DNA from 3 places in the Dyella thiooxydans genome. Region 1 is predicted to be linked to each of the others. Evidence: predicted binding sites of a transcription regulator. Region 1 holds the regulator's gene; each other region holds the start of a gene.
The links. The regulator sigma-54, encoded in region 1, starts transcription at its own class of promoters, with help from an activator protein. The targets are predictions, from matches to a motif close to TGGCACGNGCNTTGC.
Positions count from the first base shown of each region.

Region 2: a site for sigma-54 is predicted at 2,278-2,292, ahead of ATSB10_RS16120 (fimbrial protein). Genes of this name have one in related genera too.
Region 3: a site for sigma-54 is predicted at 3,664-3,678, ahead of glnA (type I glutamate--ammonia ligase). Genes of this name have one in related genera too.

Region 1 is NZ_CP014841.1:4,213,244-4,218,797, reverse strand. It holds gene lptC (LPS export ABC transporter periplasmic protein LptC) at 1-450, shown strand, start outside; gene lptA (lipopolysaccharide transport periplasmic protein LptA) at 488-1,045, shown strand; gene lptB (LPS export ABC transporter ATP-binding protein) at 1,049-1,768, shown strand; gene ATSB10_RS18755 (RNA polymerase factor sigma-54) at 1,892-3,361, shown strand; gene hpf (ribosome hibernation-promoting factor, HPF/YfiA family) at 3,509-3,838, shown strand; gene hprK (HPr(Ser) kinase/phosphatase) at 4,046-4,948, shown strand; gene rapZ (RNase adapter RapZ) at 5,024-5,554, shown strand, end outside.
Region 2 is NZ_CP014841.1:3,590,773-3,596,326, reverse strand. It holds gene ATSB10_RS16135 (alpha/beta hydrolase) at 1-1,112, opposite strand, end outside; gene ATSB10_RS16130 (helix-turn-helix transcriptional regulator) at 1,115-1,315, opposite strand; gene ATSB10_RS16125 (hypothetical protein) at 1,353-1,976, opposite strand; gene ATSB10_RS16120 (fimbrial protein) at 2,376-2,921, shown strand; gene ATSB10_RS16115 (fimbrial biogenesis chaperone) at 3,003-3,749, shown strand; gene ATSB10_RS16110 (fimbria/pilus outer membrane usher protein) at 3,746-5,554, shown strand, end outside.
Region 3 is NZ_CP014841.1:3,209,230-3,214,783, forward strand. It holds gene ATSB10_RS14570 (undecaprenyl-diphosphate phosphatase) at 1-297, opposite strand, end outside; gene ATSB10_RS14575 (TorF family putative porin) at 973-1,734, shown strand; gene ATSB10_RS14580 (P-II family nitrogen regulator) at 1,804-2,142, shown strand; gene ATSB10_RS14585 (ammonium transporter) at 2,237-3,520, shown strand; gene glnA (type I glutamate--ammonia ligase) at 3,716-5,125, shown strand; gene ATSB10_RS14595 (MFS transporter) at 5,193-5,554, opposite strand, start outside.

The sequences.
Region 1 (5,554 bases):
ACGCTCACCGAATTCCAGCTGTCCAGCTATGCCCGTGACGGCCGCCCCGCCTTCAACGTGAAGGCGCCCCGACTGGAACGGCGTGAGGGTGACGAGTCGCTGTATATCAATTCGCCGGTATTCGACCTGCCCTCCAACGAGACCGGGGTACCCGACTGGCGCGGCGAATCGCTGTACGGATGGGTGGACAAGGGGGGCGACCTGCTCAAGCTGCAGGGGCCGGTGCACATGCATCGCGAGGCCTTCGACGACACCCCGGCCGCCCGGCTGGACACCGAGGACGCCACCATCTGGCCCAAGCAGAACCGGATGGAAACCGCCGCCCCGGCGCACATGGCGCAGGGCGACCTTACAATGAGCGGGGTAGGCATGCGCGCCGACCTCAACGACAAGCATCTGGAGTTGCTCAATGACAGCCAAGGGTCATTCCCGCCACGCAAGCGCCGCTAGCCGGTGGCGCCTGCCGGTCGTGCTAGCGGTATCGCTCATGCTGCCGGGAATCGGCCTGGCCAAGCAGAGCGATCGCGACCAGCCGATGAACTACACGGCCGTCTACACCGAGGCCTTCCAGAAGCCCAACTCCGTCAGCACGCTCAAGGGGAAGGTCCAGATCACGCAGGGCACCATGCACCTGAGCGGCGACCTAGCCAAGATCTACCTCGACGGTGACTCGCAGATCTCCCGGGTCGTGGTGACCGGCCATCCGGCACACATCCAGCAACTGGACGACAGCGGCAACCTGATGACCGGCGAAGCGGCGACACTGGACTACGACAACGTGCACGGCATCGCCGTGCTGACCACCGATGCGGTGGTCAAGCAGCAGGGGCGGGGGCAGTTCTCCGGCGACAAGCTGACCTACGACACGCAGACCAGCCAGATCACCGGCGAGTCGAACGGCCAGGGCCTGGTGCACGGCACCTTCCTGCCGAAGCCGCACCCGCCCAAACCGGCTGCCGCGCCCGCTGCCACGGCACCCGCCGCGCCCGCTCCGGGCACCTCCGCCCCCATGCCGGCGGCGGCCGCCAGCAGCAAGCAGCCCTGACCGATGCTGTCCGCAGAAGGCCTACAGAAGCGATTCCGCGCGCGCCAGGTGGTGCGCGATTTCGGGTTCTCCATCCGCCAGGGCGAGGTGGTGGGCCTGCTCGGCCCCAACGGTGCCGGCAAGACCACCTGCTTCTACATGGTGGTCGGCCTGATCGAGGCCGACGGTGGCTCGATCAAGCTCGACGGCAAGGACATCACCGGCCTGCCGATGCACTCGCGTGCCCGGCTGGGCATCGGCTACCTGCCGCAGGAACCCTCCGTGTTCCGGCGCCTGAGCGTGGCCGACAACATCATGGCGGTGCTGGAGCTGCGCGAGGGACTGACCGCGCGCGAACGCGCTGCCCAACAGGAAGGCCTGCTGGAAGAGCTCAAGATCAGCCACATCGCCGACCAGAAGGGCATCAGCCTGTCCGGCGGCGAGCGGCGCCGGGTGGAAATCGCCCGGGCATTGGCCGCGGAGCCCCGCTACATGCTGCTGGACGAACCCTTCGCCGGCGTCGATCCGATCTCGGTGGGCGAGATCCAGCGCATCGTGCGCCACCTGAAGGAGCGCGGTATCGGCGTGCTGATCACCGACCACAACGTGCGCGAGACGCTCGGCATCTGCGACCGGGCCTACATCCTGAACGAGGGTGAGGTCATGTCTCGCGGCACGCCGGCGCATATCCTCGCCGACGAAAAGGTGCGGGACGTCTACCTGGGTCGCGAATTCCGGCTTTGACCGCCGGCCGGGTCGCAGGGAATTGACCTGGGACAGATCGGGGCGCCCCGGCGGCACCTCAAGGCTGTTCGACTCCCCGGGGTGGGGTTAGGATGAAAGCCAGTTCCAAGGCCCCCGGTCGGTATGAAACCCGGACTCCAGTTCCGACTCCATCAGCAGCTGACCCTGACGCCGCAACTGCAGCAGGCGATCCGGTTGCTGCAGCTCTCGCAGCTGGAGCTGGAAGCCGAGCTGCGTCAGATCGCCGAGGGCAACCCGCTGCTGGAATTCGAGGAAGAGTCGACGGAGGAATCCATCGAGTCGGCCGACGAGGACGTTTTCCGCACCGACACCGGGCTGGGCTCCACCAGCGCAAGCAGCGCCTCCAGCGAGGAACACGACTCCGGCGAACCGCCCGACTGGGCCGATGGCGATGGCGCCGGGGAGTCGCCGATGGACTTCTCCTCCGTCGGTTCGGCCAGTGGCAGCGGCAACCGGGACGAGGATTTCGAACCACAGAACGCCGCCGCCGAAACGATGCAGGAACACCTGCTCTGGCAGCTCAACCTGTCCGGGTTCACCCCGCGCGAGCGCGCCATCGCCACGGTCATCATCGACGCGCTGAATCCGGACGGATACGTCGCGGAAACACCCGAAGCCCTTCTGGCCGCCCTTCCCGCCGATCTGCAGGCTACCGCCGAGGAAGTCGAGGCCGTGCGGCGCCGGGTGCAGGATTTCGACCCGGTCGGCGTGGCCAGCCGCGACCTGCGCGACTGTCTCAGGGTGCAGCTGGAGCAGTTCGACGATGGCACCGCGCAGCGCGAACTCGCGCTGCGCATCGTCGACTCGGAGCTCGAGCTGCTTGCCCGCAACGACATCGGTCGACTCGCCCGCAAGCTGCGCGCCGGCGAGGACGAAGTCGCCGCCGCCGCCGCACTGATCCGCAGCCTGGATCCTCGCCCGGGCGCGGCACTGGACACCACGCCGGTCGAGTACGTCGCTCCCGACGTCTACACCTTCAAGGAAGGCGCCCGCTGGAGGGTGAGCCTCAATCCGGAATGCCAGCCGCGGCTGGGCCTGAACCAGCATTACTGCAGCCTGATCGCCAAGGCGCGCGGCGAGGATGCGAGCTGGATGCGCGGCCAGCTGCAGGAAGCGCGGTGGCTGATCAAGAGCCTCGAGTCGCGGGCCGAGACGCTGCTCAAGGTCACCGAGGCGATCGTGCGCAGGCAGAGCGCCTTCCTCGACTACGGCCCGGAGGCCATGCACCCGCTGGTGCTGCGCGAAGTGGCCGAGGAGGTGGGCATGCACGAATCGACCATCTCGCGCGTGACCACGCGCAAGTACATCCACACGCCACGCGGTACCTTCGAGCTCAAGCACTTCTTCTCCAGTGGAGTCTCCACCGAGGACGGCGGCAGCGCATCGTCCACCGCCATCCAGGCGATGCTGCGCAAGCTGGTCGAATCGGAGGATCCCCGCAAACCCCTTTCCGACCAGGCGCTCGCCGAGGAACTGCACCGCAAGGGCATCCAGGTGGCGCGCCGCACGGTTGCCAAATACCGGGAGGCCATGCGCATACCCAGCTCCAGCGAACGTCAGCGCGCCGGCTGAATCCTCGCCGCGCGCTGCGCGGAACCTCGAGGACCTCAAGGCGTCTGAACCACTGGACGATAACGAGATGACTGTGGATGCACCCCGGATGACCGGGCGCCGCATCGATCCACGCCGCGCAAGCGGCCGTACCAAAGGAGGCGCAACATGCAATTCCAACTCAGCGGTCAGCACGTCGAAATCACCGAGGCCATGCGCGCGCATGTCACCGGCCAGCTGGACCGCCTCAATCGCCTCGACGACCGATTGACGAGCATTTCCGTGGTGCTCTCGCTGGACAAGCTGCAGCAGAAGGCCGAAGGCACGCTGCACACCTCTTCCGGCGCCCTGCTCCACGCCGAGGCCTTTGAGCAGGACATGTACGTCTCCATCGACAAGATGTTCGACAAGCTGGTGACCCAGCTGCGCAAGCACCGCGACAAGGTCTGCGACAAACACAAGGCCGAGGCCCGCCGCGACGACCGCATGGTCGGCTGACCCGCGGCACCGCAGTCCCGACCAGGCCCGCCCTGCCAGGGCGGGCCTTTTTGCTGCGTGGCATCCGGTCCGCCTGCGCTGGCGGCCAAGCTGGCACAATAGGCCGCGCACCTGGCCGGCCACCTGAGGCCTTCCTGCCGGGGCAGAGGATCCGACGACGTGGACCGGCTCACCGCCCGACAACTCTACGATGGCGTGCACGAGCGCATGGGACTGCGCTGGGTGTCCGGCATGCGCGGCGAAGGCCGCGTGCTCGAGCGGGGCGTCACGCAGACGCGCCGCCCATCGCTGGTCGGCTATCTCAACGTGATCTACCCGAACAAGATCCAGATCATCGGCACCGAGGAGCTGAAGTACCTCGACGAACTGGACTCCCGCCAGCGCTGGGAGGCGATCAACAAGATCGCGGCCTACCAGCCGGTCGCGCTGATCGTCACCAAGGACCAGACGATCCCCTCCGACCTGCGCGAGGTCGCCGAGGAGACCAACACACCGTTGTGGATCAGCTCCAAGCGCGGCCACGAGCTGCTGACCTGGATGCAGTACCACATGGCGCGCATGCTGGCGCCGCGGATCACCCTGCACGGGGTGTTCCTGGAGGTGTTCTCGATCGGCGTGCTGATCACGGGTGAATCCGGTTCCGGCAAGAGCGAGCTGGCACTCGAGCTGATCAGCCGCGGCCACCGGCTGGTTGCCGACGACGCCACCGAGTTCACCCTGATCGCGCCGGACGTGATCGACGGCACCTGCCCGGAGCTGCTGCAGGACCTGCTGGAAGTGCGCGGCCTGGGCGTGCTGAACATCCGCGAGATGTTCGGACACACAGCGGTCAAGGCCTCGAAGTACCTTCGGCTGGTGATCCACCTCAAGCCGCTGCGCGAAGGCGAGGACACCGACGCGCTCACCCGCCTCACCGGCGACATCGGCCACCGCGAGATCTTCGAGGTACAGGTGCCGATGATCACCATCCCGGTGGCGCCCGGCCGCAACCTGGGCGTGCTGGTGGAGGCGGCCGTGCGCAACCACGCGCTGAAGACCAAGGGACTGGACCCCGCGCAGACCTTCATCGACCGCCAGGCGCACCAGATGCGCCGCCTGCCCCCCTGGTGACCCGTGGATACGAACGAAACCACCGCCATCGCCGAGGCCGGACCGAACGCCGTGCATCTGGTCGTGCTCACCGGCATGTCCGGCGGCGGCAAGACCGTGGCGCTGCGCGCGCTGGAGGACCTCGAGTTCTACTGCGTGGACAATCTGCCGGCGAGCCTGCTGCCGCGACTGGTCAACGCCGTGCTGGAGGACCGTGGCGGACGCCGCATGATGCGCATCGCGGTGGGTGTGGACGCGCGCAACCGCGAACACGACATCGAGATCATGCCGAGCGTGCTCTCCGAGCTGGCGGAGGCCGGTGTGCAGGTGCACCTGCTGTTCCTCGATTGCCGCGACGAGGTGCTGATCAAGCGCTATTCGGAGACCCGCCGGAGGCACCCGCTGGCCATGCGCAACGTGTCGCTGGCCGACGCCATCGCCGCCGAGCGGAGGCTGCTGCGTCCGCTGATGGGCATTGCCGAGAAGGTGATCGACTCCAGCCAGCTCAACGTGCACCAGCTGCGACGACTGGTCGCCACCGACTACGCGCGGGCCACCGAAGGGCTGACGGTGATGTTCCAGTCGTTCGCCTTCAAGCGCGGACTGCCGCTGGACGCCGACTTCGTA
Region 2 (5,554 bases), 620 kb from region 1:
AGCAGCTTGGCCTGCCCGAGCAGCGGCCCGACGTCGCCGTGCGCGGCGGCGTCGATCGACAGCGGCAGCAGTGCTGCCGTCGGCGGCGTGTAGGCGAACATGCGCACCACGCTGGCCAACGAGAATTCGCTGAGCCTGCGCTGCACGGTCTGGTAGCTCTGTGGATCGCGGAAGCTGACCACATGCGGATTGGCGCGCAGCGCATCACGCAGCTGGTACAGCGTCTGGTAGGGATCGCCGAAGCGCTTCTTGCACGCCGGATCGGCGGTGCAGCGCGCGAACTGCGCCTTCAGCGCGTCATCCAGGTTGCGCGCGAAGTCCTCGCCGAGCACCAGCTGGTTCGGCACCACGCCATCGAGCACCACCGAGCGCACCGCGTCGGGATAGTGCATCAGGTACTGCTGCGCCATGCGCGTGCCGTAGGACACGCCGACCAGATCGAACGCAGGTGCGCCGAGGGCCTTGCGCACGTCCTCCAGGTCCTGCGCCGCGACGGTGGTGGTGTAGAAGCGCGGGTCGGCCTTCTTCTCCACCTGTGCCAGGCAACGCTGGATCTCGGCCTTGAGCTTGGCCGGGTCGTTGTCGACGTCCTCGTCCGGGGTCGCCGGCTTGCTCTCGTCCTTGCAACTGAGCGGATTCGAGCCACCGGTGCCGCGCTGGTCGAGCAGCAGCAGGTTGCGATGGCCAAGCAGGGGACCGAGTGCGGCAATCGCAGCACCGGCATTTTCCGTCGCCGCCTGGCCCGGGCCGCCGGCGAGGAACACCAGCATGTCCTTCGCCGGCACCTCGGCCTCCGCGCGCACCACGGCCAGCTTGAGCGTAATGTGGCGGCCTTGCGGATCGGCGCGGTTTTCCGGCACATCGAACGGCGCGCACCATGCCGCGCTGGTGCGGCCACTGTCGGGCTGGCCCAGCTCGCACGCGTGCAGCGTGAGCGAGCCAAGCTTCCAGGTGGCCGGTGGAGCCGGTTTCACCGGCGTGTCCAGTGCCGCGGTGCTGGCCGATGCCGGTGTCGACACGGCCGGTGGCGCCTGGCGATGGCGGACGTGGTTGGCCGCGAGGATCGCGACCGCCACGGCGACGGCCACGCCCATGCGGGCTTTTCGATTCATGCTCACGTGCTGCTCCCCGGGTCGAAGATGGATTCGATCGGCTGTCCGAACAGCCGGGCGATCTTGAAGGCCAGCGGCAGGCTGGGGTCGTACTTGCCCGTCTCGATGGCATTGACGGTCTGGCGCGAGACGTCCAGTCGCTCGGCCAGATCCGCCTGCGACCAGCCCTGCGCTCCGCGCAGGTCGCGGACGCGGTTGTTCATCGGGGCGTGCGCCCCGCTGGAGTGGAGGGCGGGAGGGTCATGGTCCGACCACGTCCCCGGCGACCCGACGGCGACGCCAACGGCGCCAGGCCGTCCATGCGGCGAACCCGACGAAGCTGGCCTGCGTCCCCAGCATCACGCCCAGGCTGAATCCGTCCATGTGCCCACGCCACCAGGCGAACAGGGTGGCAACCCCGAGCAAAGCGGCCACCAGCAGGAAGTAGAGCGGAAGTGACCAGGAGGATGTCTCGTCGCAATCCATGCTGCCACCGTAGCGGCGGGTGACCACCCACCAGTGCGTTGCCCCGTAGCTGAACATGATCAGCGGGAACACCCAGATCAGGACGGTGCCGTCGAGCCGGATCGCGCCGGAGGTGGCGAGCAGGCCGCCGACGAGACTCAACGATCCGGTCACGGCCGTGGCCACACCCAGCGCGACCAGGTGGGTGCGCTGCTCGAGTTCGTCGCTGGAGGCGATCTTGTAGGCCAGCAGACCGATCACGTAGAGCATCGGCAGTGCCGGCACCAGAGTGAGCGCCACCTTCTCCCACAGCCCCGGTGCCGCCTTCGCCAGCGGCCACACAGCAAGCATCGCGATGACGTACAGGGTCATGGTGACGCCGATCTGGCGCCGGTACTGGCGTTCGGAAAGTCGCTTCATGCCCCCGCCCCGCCGCGGCAATCCAGCCTGTCGTCCACTTGCTTCATGACCCCTCCTGTCAAGCATGCTTGACAGAAAGCCTAGGTCCGGCGACGCCGCATGTCAAGCGAGCTTTACATGAGCGGCGTATGTCGGCGATGTCTGACAAAACTTTAGGCCAAAAGTGTGATCTGGATTGCAATTTGTGACGTGGTATGTCGCAATCGGGCCTGCGAATTTCACAGCAAGATTCTGAGGAATCGTTCTCAACAAGCTGTTAAACATGGGATTTTTCTGGATAAATCCCAAATTTGGCAAAACATGGCATGCCGCTTGCTTTGATCCACTCGCGGTATCCAAGACCACCAACGATTGGCTGCTGTCCTGATTCACTTTCCTGATCATCAAAGGGGGAACCCCATGCTCCACAAGAAGACGCTGCTTTCGACCGCCCTTGTCGCCGGCCTGGGCTTCCTGGCCTTTGCCGCCTCGCCGGCCCACGCGGCCAGCACCGGCACCATCAACTTCACCGGCAAGGTCCTGGCCGACACCTGCACCATCTCGATCAATGGCGGTCCCGGCACCACCGTGGCGCTGCCGACCGTGATGACCGGCGCCTTCGGCTCCGTCGGCGCCGTCGCCGGCACCACGTCCTTCACCGTCGGCGTCAGCGGTTGCGATGCGAACACCACCAGCGCCGCCATGGCCTTCAACGGTGCCAACATCGACGGCACCACCGGCAACCTCAAGAACACCACGACCACCGGCGGTTCGAACGTGCAGGTCCAGCTGCTGAACTCGTCCAACGCGGTGATCAACGCTTCGACCCAGGCCAACGCGCCGACCATCGCCATCAGCGGCGGTTCGGGCACGACCGGCATGAAGGCGCAGTACATCGCGACGGCGGCATCGACCACCGCCGGTCTGGTGACCTCGTCCGTCGGCTTCACCCTGACCTACCAGTAAGTCGCTGTCTCGCGGCCACCCGTCATCGGGCGGGTGGCCGCCCTCCGCCTGCCGTACCCGGCCCTGTCTCCGGAACGCACCATGAAAAGCCTGCTCTGCACCGTCGGCGCAGCCTTGCTCGTGCTCGCGCTCGTGCTTGGCGCACCCTCCGCCCATGCCAGCGTCGTGATCGCCGGGACCCGCGTGGTGTTTCCCGCCGCCACCGGCGAGGTGACGATCCGCCTCACCAACAACGGCAGCCATCCCGCGCTGATCGAGGCGTGGATCGACGATGGTGACCCCAATTCCACGCCCGACACGGCCAAGGTGCCGTTCCTGGTGACCCCGCCGCTGGTGCGCATGAACGCCGGCAAGGGTCAGAGCCTGCGCATCGTCTACACCGGACAGCCGCTGCCGACCGACCGCGAGTCGCTGTTCTGGCTGAACGTGCTGGAGATTCCGCCCAAGCCCACGGCCAAGGCCGGTGAGGAACAGAACACCCTGCAGTTCGCGATCCGCTCGCGGCTCAAGCTGTTCTTCCGCCCCTCCGGGCTGGCCGGCGACTTCGCCACGGCATCCCGGCAGATCGCCTGGTCGGTGGTTTCCGACGCCAAGGGCTACGCCCTCGAGGCGCGCAACGCCTCGCCCTACTACATCACCTTCAACAAGGTCTCGCTGACCGCCGCCGGGCACACCTACGATGCCGGCACCGGCATGGTCGCTCCCGGCTCCTCGCTGCGGCTGCCGCTGGCCGGGCTCGACCGCGCCGTCACCGCTGCGCAGGTCGACTATACGGTCATCAACGACTTCGGCGCCGGCGCAACCTACAAGGGCAGCACCTCGCCGTGAACCGGGCAAGGGCGAGCGCCGTCACGGCAGCCTCGCGCGGACGGACGGTCCAGCGCCAGGCCCTGTCGTTGCTGATCGGGCTCGCGCTCGCCGGCGGCATGGCTCCGCACGCCCGCGCTGCCGCCGCAAGCGGAGCACCCGCCGGCTCCGGCGCCAATGCCGCCGCCACTGATGCCGATGCGGTCGACACCAACTTCGACCGCAGCATGCTCTCCGGCGCCGGGCAGAACACCACCGACCTGTCACGCTTCGAGCGCGGCGATTTCGTGCCGGCCGGCAACTACAGCGTCGACATCTACCTCAACGAGCGTCCGGTCGGCCGCAACGATGTGCGCTTCAGTGCACCGTCCCCCGACGCGAGCGCCTCGCCCTGCTTCACCCGCGCACTGCTCGACCAGCTCGGCCTGCATCCGGCCGGCCTGTCGAAATCGACCCAGGCCGCCCTCGCCGGCGGACAGGGCTGCGTCGACATCGCCGACATCATCCCCGGCGCCAGCGCGAACTTCGACATGGGCGACCTGCGGCTGGACATCAGCGTGCCCCAGGCCTTCCTCGGCCAGGCGGCGCGCGGCTACGTCGATCCGAAGTTCTGGGACACCGGCGTGACGGCTGGACTGCTCAACTACAACTTCAACGGCTACCGCACCAGCAGCCAGGGCGTGTCGCAGACCTCCGCCTTCCTCGGCCTGGACGCCGGCCTCAACCTCGGCCGCTGGCATTTCCGCCACCAGTCCTCGCTGAACTGGCAGTCCGCCATCGGCGTCACGCCCGCCCGCCGCCGCTGGCAGACGATCGCCAGCTACGCACAACGCGACGTGCCCGAACTGCACGCCCAGCTGACCATCGGCGACTCGTGGACCAGCGGCGAGATCTTCGACAGTGTGGGCATCCGCGGCGTCCAGCTCGCCACCGACGACCGCATGCTGCCGCAGTCCCTGCGCGGCTATGCGCCCACGGTGCGGGGCGTGGCGGACAGCAACGCCAAGGTGACCGTGCGCCAGAACGGCATGGTGATCTACCAGACCACCGTGGCTCCGGGCCCGTTCGCCATCAACGACCTCTACGCCACCGGCTACGGCGGCGACCTCGAGGTCAGCGTCACCGAGGCGAACGGCCGCGTCCACACCTTCTCGGTGCCGTATGCCTCGGTGCCGCAGTTGCTGCGCCCGGGCGTGAGCCGCTTCAGCGCGGTTGCCGGCCAGGTGCGCCAGCAAGGCATCCTCGACACGCCCACCCTGATCCAGGGAACGATCCAGCACGGGTTCAGCAATCTATTGACCGGCTATGCCGGCGTCATCGGCTCGAACGGCTACGCCTCGGCCCTGCTCGGTACGGCACTGAACACCCGCTATGGCGCCTTCGCCATGGATCTGGCCGCCGCACACACGCGCCTGCCCGGCATGGACTCGATGACCGGCCAGAGCCTGCGGCTGAGCTACAGCAAGACCCTGGCCGAGACCGGCACGACGCTCACTGTCGCCGCCTATCGCCGCTCCACCGGAGGCTACCTCTCGCTCCGCGACGCGGTGAGCGCCCGCGATTACGCCCGCCGCGGCCTGCCGGTGTTCGCCACCAGCGTCTCCGGCTACCCGCTGGCGATCAACGGCGTACCGGTGACGGGCCTGCTCACCCCCTCGCAGCAGGCGGCCCTGGCCGGTGTCGACTTCACGGCGCAGAACGGCGTCGACCGCCAGCGCGACAATTTCAGCCTCGCGCTGACCCAGTCGCTGGGCCAGCGCGGTGGCTCGCTCTACCTGAGCGGATCGGTCCGCAGCTACTGGAACCGCGGCGGCACCGACACCCAG
Region 3 (5,554 bases), 1.0 Mb from region 1:
ATGCTTCACCGCGATCAGCCCGAGCACCGCGGTGATCAGGAAGGCGACGGTCAGCTTGGCCAGGTAGTCGCGGTTGGCCGGATCGCGCCACTGCGTCAGCAGCTGCCAGATGCGCTTCCAGTAGATCAGCGTGACCGCCAGGATCGCCCCGGCCTGGATGCCGACGTTGAACAGGTCCGATCGTGCGCCCAGTCCGAGCTTTTCCGCGATCAGCAGGTGGCCGGTGCTGGAGATGGGGAGGAACTCGGTGATGCCTTCGATGATGCCGAGGAGGATGACGCGGAGCAGATCGATCACTGGAGCGGGCCTTGGCGCGGGGACGGCCACCGTGGCCGCCACAAAGGGCGACAGCATACGGGCTGCGGCTGCGAAATGGCCTGCGGAACCGGGGCGTTCGCCGGGCAACGTCGAGACCGATCATCCGTGGATTTTCCGTGCGGCGTTGCAGCGTTCTTGTAACGAAATGTGATAAGCAACGCCCAGGTCACCTTATTGCAATGCAGCAAGTCATAAGGCAGGATCAAACTGCAGCAAGGCTCTGGCTGCACCGCGAGGCAGCGCAAGTCACGCGCCTGCGATTAGCTGGAGCCGGCAGCGGGGAGACATTCGCCTGGCCGGGCGCGCGATATCCGCGACGCCGCCATCGTTGCCTCCGACCCCTGCCGAATCATGCGGCTTGCTGGACGTGAGCCCGCCTCTTCATCGCCCGCCGCCTGTCGGCTGGCCGATCCGCCACACACCCTGGATCCAGCCGCCCGGCCGCGCCGCGCGGTGACGGGACCGGCTGGCCGCTGCGCCGGCCCGACGGGTCAGGGCGCTTTCGCGCTGTAGCGAGCTACTTGCTTACCGATAACTCGGTCGGGCGGTCGCGTCCCCTGTTCGGGGCGACCGTCGCTGGCCTGGTCATGCGTTCCATGCACGGACGTCCAGACGTCGTGTGCGGGGCGCTCACTCTGGCACGGGAGAGGGTCGATGAAACGAAGTGTGCAGCGGTCGATGTGGGGGGCGGCAATGATGGCGGTGATGGTCGCCATGCCGGCGATGGCGGCCGACGCGCCGCAGAGCTCGGTGGCGGGAAGCGTGGCGGTGGTCAACGACTACCTGTTCCGCGGCCTGTCGCAGACCAACTGGAAGCCGGCGGTGCAGCCGGGCATCGAATACGACCATGCCAGCGGCTGGTACGTCGGTGCCTGGGGCAGCAACATCAGCTGGCTGTCCGACGCGTCGACCGACGCCGCGCACATCTCCAGCAGCCTGGAGCTGGATTTCTATACCGGCTTCCGCGGCAGCCTCGCCGGCGACTGGAGCTACGACGTCGGCCTGTACGAGTACTACTACCCGGGCAGCTACCCGAGCGGCTTCACCCGCCCCTACACCACCGAGGTCTACGGCTCGCTGGGCTACAAGGGCGTCACGCTGAAGTATTCGCATGCGCTCACCAACCTGTTCGGCTTCGCCGACAGCAAGAACTCGGGCTACGTCGACCTTTCCTACAACGTCGAAGTCAGCCCGGGCTGGACGCTCAACCTGCACGCCGGCCACCAGAACGTGAAGAACGTTTCCGGTGCCTCGTACAGCGACTGGAAGGTGGGCGTGACCAAGGCCTTCGACCACGGCTACTCGGTGTCGCTGGGCTACTACGACACCAATGCCTCGCGCAGCGTCTACAGCAATGCCTACGGCCACTACGTCGGGCGCGCCACCGGCGTGCTCACGCTCAGCAAGTCGTTCTGAGCGGCTTCCTGGCGGCGACCGGGGGGTCGTCGCCTTCCACGTGAATCAAGCCATGCGGGGGAGACAGGCATGAAATTGATCAGTTGCATCATCCGGCCGTACAGGCTCGACGAGGTGCGCGATGCGCTCGCCGCGGCGGGCGTGAGCGGCATCACGGTGACCGAGGTGCGCGGCTTCGGACGCCAGAAGGGGCATACCGAGATGTACCGCGGCGCCGAATACGTCGTGGACTTCCTGCCCAAGCTGAAGGTGGACGTGGTGGTCACCGACGAGCAGCTCGACGGCGCGCTGGAGGCGATCCAGCAGTCCGCCAGGACCGGCAACGTGGGTGACGGAAAGATCTTCGTCAGCCCGGTCGAGCAGGTCGTCCGCATCCGCACCGGCGAACTCGACGCCGATGCCCTCTGACTCCGCTTCCACGAGGTCTTCCATGAAAGAGATCGCGCTTTCCCGCTCCGCCCGGGCGCTCCCGGCGTGGGCAATTCTGTTCGCCGTGCTGTGCATGCTGCTCGTGTCGCCGGTCAGCCATGCCGCCGAGGCGGCACCCACCGTCGACAAGGGCGATGTGGCCTGGATGCTCACTTCCACCCTGCTGGTGCTGCTGATGACGGTGCCGGGCCTGGCCCTGTTCTACGGTGGCCTGGTGCGCTCGAAGAACGTACTGTCGATCCTGATGCAGGTGATGACGGTGTTCTCGATGATCGTGGTGCTGTGGGTGATCTACGGCTACACGCTGGCCTTCAACGGCGGCAACGCCTTCATCGGCAACCTGGACAAGCTGTTCCTCAAGGGCGTCACCAAGGACAGCCTGGCCGCCACCTTCACCACGGGCGTAGCCTTGCCCGAATACGTGTTCGTGGTGTTCCAGTCGACCTTCGCCGGCATCACCGGCGCGCTGATCGTCGGTGCGTTCGCCGAGCGCATGCGTTTCCGCGCGGTGCTGGTGTTCTGCGCGCTGTGGTTCACCTTCGCCTACCTGCCGATCGCGCACATGGTCTGGTACGGCCCGGACGGCTTCATGTTCGCCAAGGGCGCGCTGGACTTCGCCGGCGGCACGGTGGTGCACATCAATGCCGGTATCGCCGGCCTGGTCGGCGCCTACTTCGTCGGTCCGCGGCTGGGCCTGGGGCGTGAGTCGATGAAGCCGCACAACGTGACCTTCACCATGGTCGGCGCGGCGATCCTGTGGGTGGGCTGGTTCGGCTTCAACGCCGGTTCCAACCTGGAGTCGAACGCCGGCGCGGCGCTTGCCTTCATCAATACCCTGGTGGCGACGGCGGCGGCGGTGCTGGTGTGGCTGCTGATCGAGGCGGTACACAAGGGCAAGCCGTCGATGGTCGGCGGCGCGTCGGGCGCGGTGGCCGGTCTGGTGGCGATCACGCCGGCCTGCGGCACGGTCGGTCCGATGGGCTCGATCGCGATCGGCGCGGCGGCCAGCCTCGCCTGCGTCTGGGGCGTGACCGGTCTGAAGAAGCTGCTGCGTGCCGACGACGCGCTGGACGTGTTCGGCGTGCACGGCGTGGGCGGCATCGTCGGCGCCCTGCTCACCGGGGTGTTCAGCGCCCCGATGCTCGGCGGCACCGGTTACGGCAGCGGCAACAGCACCATGCTGCAGCAGGTCGGCGTGCAGGCGCTGGGCGTCGGCGTGACCCTGGTGTGGAGCGGCGTGGTCTCGGTCATCGCCTATCTGGTGGTGAAGCTGATCTTCGGGCTGCGGGTCTCCGCCGAGGCCGAGCGCGAGGGTCTGGACATCACCTCGCACGGCGAGAGCGCCTACGAAGGGTGAACCTTGGGCGCGCCCGCGTCGTGGAACGGGCGCGCCCCTTTTTAGTGCAAAATCCGGTTATCGTTGCCCACGTTTGATGCGTCAGCTCGCCCCGCCGTCCCCGCGAACCGCATGCCAGCGCGGCGCGCGACCGGTACCGGGGGTGGCATGGCGCTTGCTAAAACCCTGCTGCCAATCCACCACCGAGGTTCTTCCATGTCCGTTGCCAAAGTGCTTGACCTGATCCAGGAGCATGACGTCGAGTTCGTCGACTTCCGCTTCGTCGACATGCTGGGCAAGCAGCACCACGTCACCTTCCCGGCCCACGCCATCGACGAGAGCACCTTCGAGGACGGCAAGATGTTCGACGGCTCGTCGATCTCGGGCTGGAAGGGCATCAACGAGTCGGACATGATCCTGATGCCCGATGCCGACACCGCCTACATCGACCCGTTCAGCGGCCACCCGCAGCTGGTGCTCCACTGCGACGTGCTCGAGCCCTCGACCATGCAGGCCTACGGCCGCGACCCGCGCTCGATCGCCAAGCGCGCCGAGGCGTTCCTGAAGTCCACCGGCGTGGCCGACACGGCGTTCTTCGGTCCGGAGCCGGAATTCTTCATCTTCGACTCGGTGCGCTGGCAGAACGACATGGGCCGCGTGTTCTACGAGATCGAGTCCGAGGAAGCTTCCTGGAGCTCGCGCTTCAAGTACGACGAGGGCAACACCGGCCACCGTCCGGGCGTGAAGGGCGGCTACTTCCCGGTCAGCCCGGTCGACTCGCTGGGCGACCTGCGCGCCGACATGTGCAAGGTGCTCGAGGCGCTTGGCCAGACGGTCGAGGTGCACCACCACGAGGTGGCCAACGCCGGCCAGTGCGAGATCGGCGTGAAGTTCAACACGCTGGTGAAGAAGGCCGACGAGCTGATCACCCTGAAGTACGTGATCAAGAACGTCGCCCACCAGAACGGCAAGACCGTCACCTTCATGCCCAAGCCGATCGTCGGCGACAACGGCAGCGGCATGCACGTGCACCAGTCGCTGTCGAAGGACGGCAACAACCTGTTCGCCGGCGACCTGTACGGCGGCCTGAGCCAGACCGCGCTGTGGTACATCGGCGGCATCTTCAAGCACGCCAAGGCGATCAACGCGTTCTCCAACTCCGGCACCAACAGCTACAAGCGCCTGGTGCCGGGCTTCGAGGCGCCGGTGATGCTGGCCTACTCGGCCCGCAACCGTTCGGCCAGCTGCCGCATCCCGTACGTGTCCAGCCCGAAGGGCCGTCGCATCGAGGTGCGCTTCCCCGATCCGCTGCAGTCCGGCTACCTCACCTTCACCGCGCTGATGATGGCCGGCCTGGACGGCATCCTGAACAAGATCGACCCGGGTGCGCCGTCGGACAAGGACCTGTACGACCTGCCGCCGGAAGAGGAGAAGAACATCCCGCAGGTGTGCTCCAGCCTCGACGCCGCGCTGGAAGCGCTGGACAAGGATCGCGAGTTCCTCAAGGCTGGTGGCGTGTTCACCGACGACTTCATCGATGCCTATATCGAGCTGAAGATGAAGGAAGTCACCGCCTACCGCGCCAGCACCCACCCGCTGGAGTTCCAGATGTACTACGCGATCTGACCGCCGCGGTCGGATGCGACGAAGGAGGGGAGCCGCGAGGCTCCCCTTTTTCGTGGGCGGACGCCGGTCAGTGCGCCGGGCGCTTCACGCGCAGCGCCAGCAGCGCCGCGGCGAGCAGGCCGATGCCGGCCAGCCGGATCACGTTCTCCGGGTTGTCGCCCAGCACGCGGTGGTAGAGCAGCGGCACGGTGAGGATCTGGATCAGCATCGGCAGCACGATGAAGCCGTTGAAGATGCCCATGTACACGCCGGCGCGCTCCGGCGGGATGCAGCCGGCGAGCATCGCGTAGGGGTTGCCCATCAGGCTGGCCCAGGTCAGGCCCAGGCCGAGCATCGGCAGCAGCAGCCACCACGGATCGTGGATCAGCGGCAGCGCCAGCAGGCCGAGGCCGCCGAGGGTGAGGCAGATCGCGTGCAGCACCGGCGCGC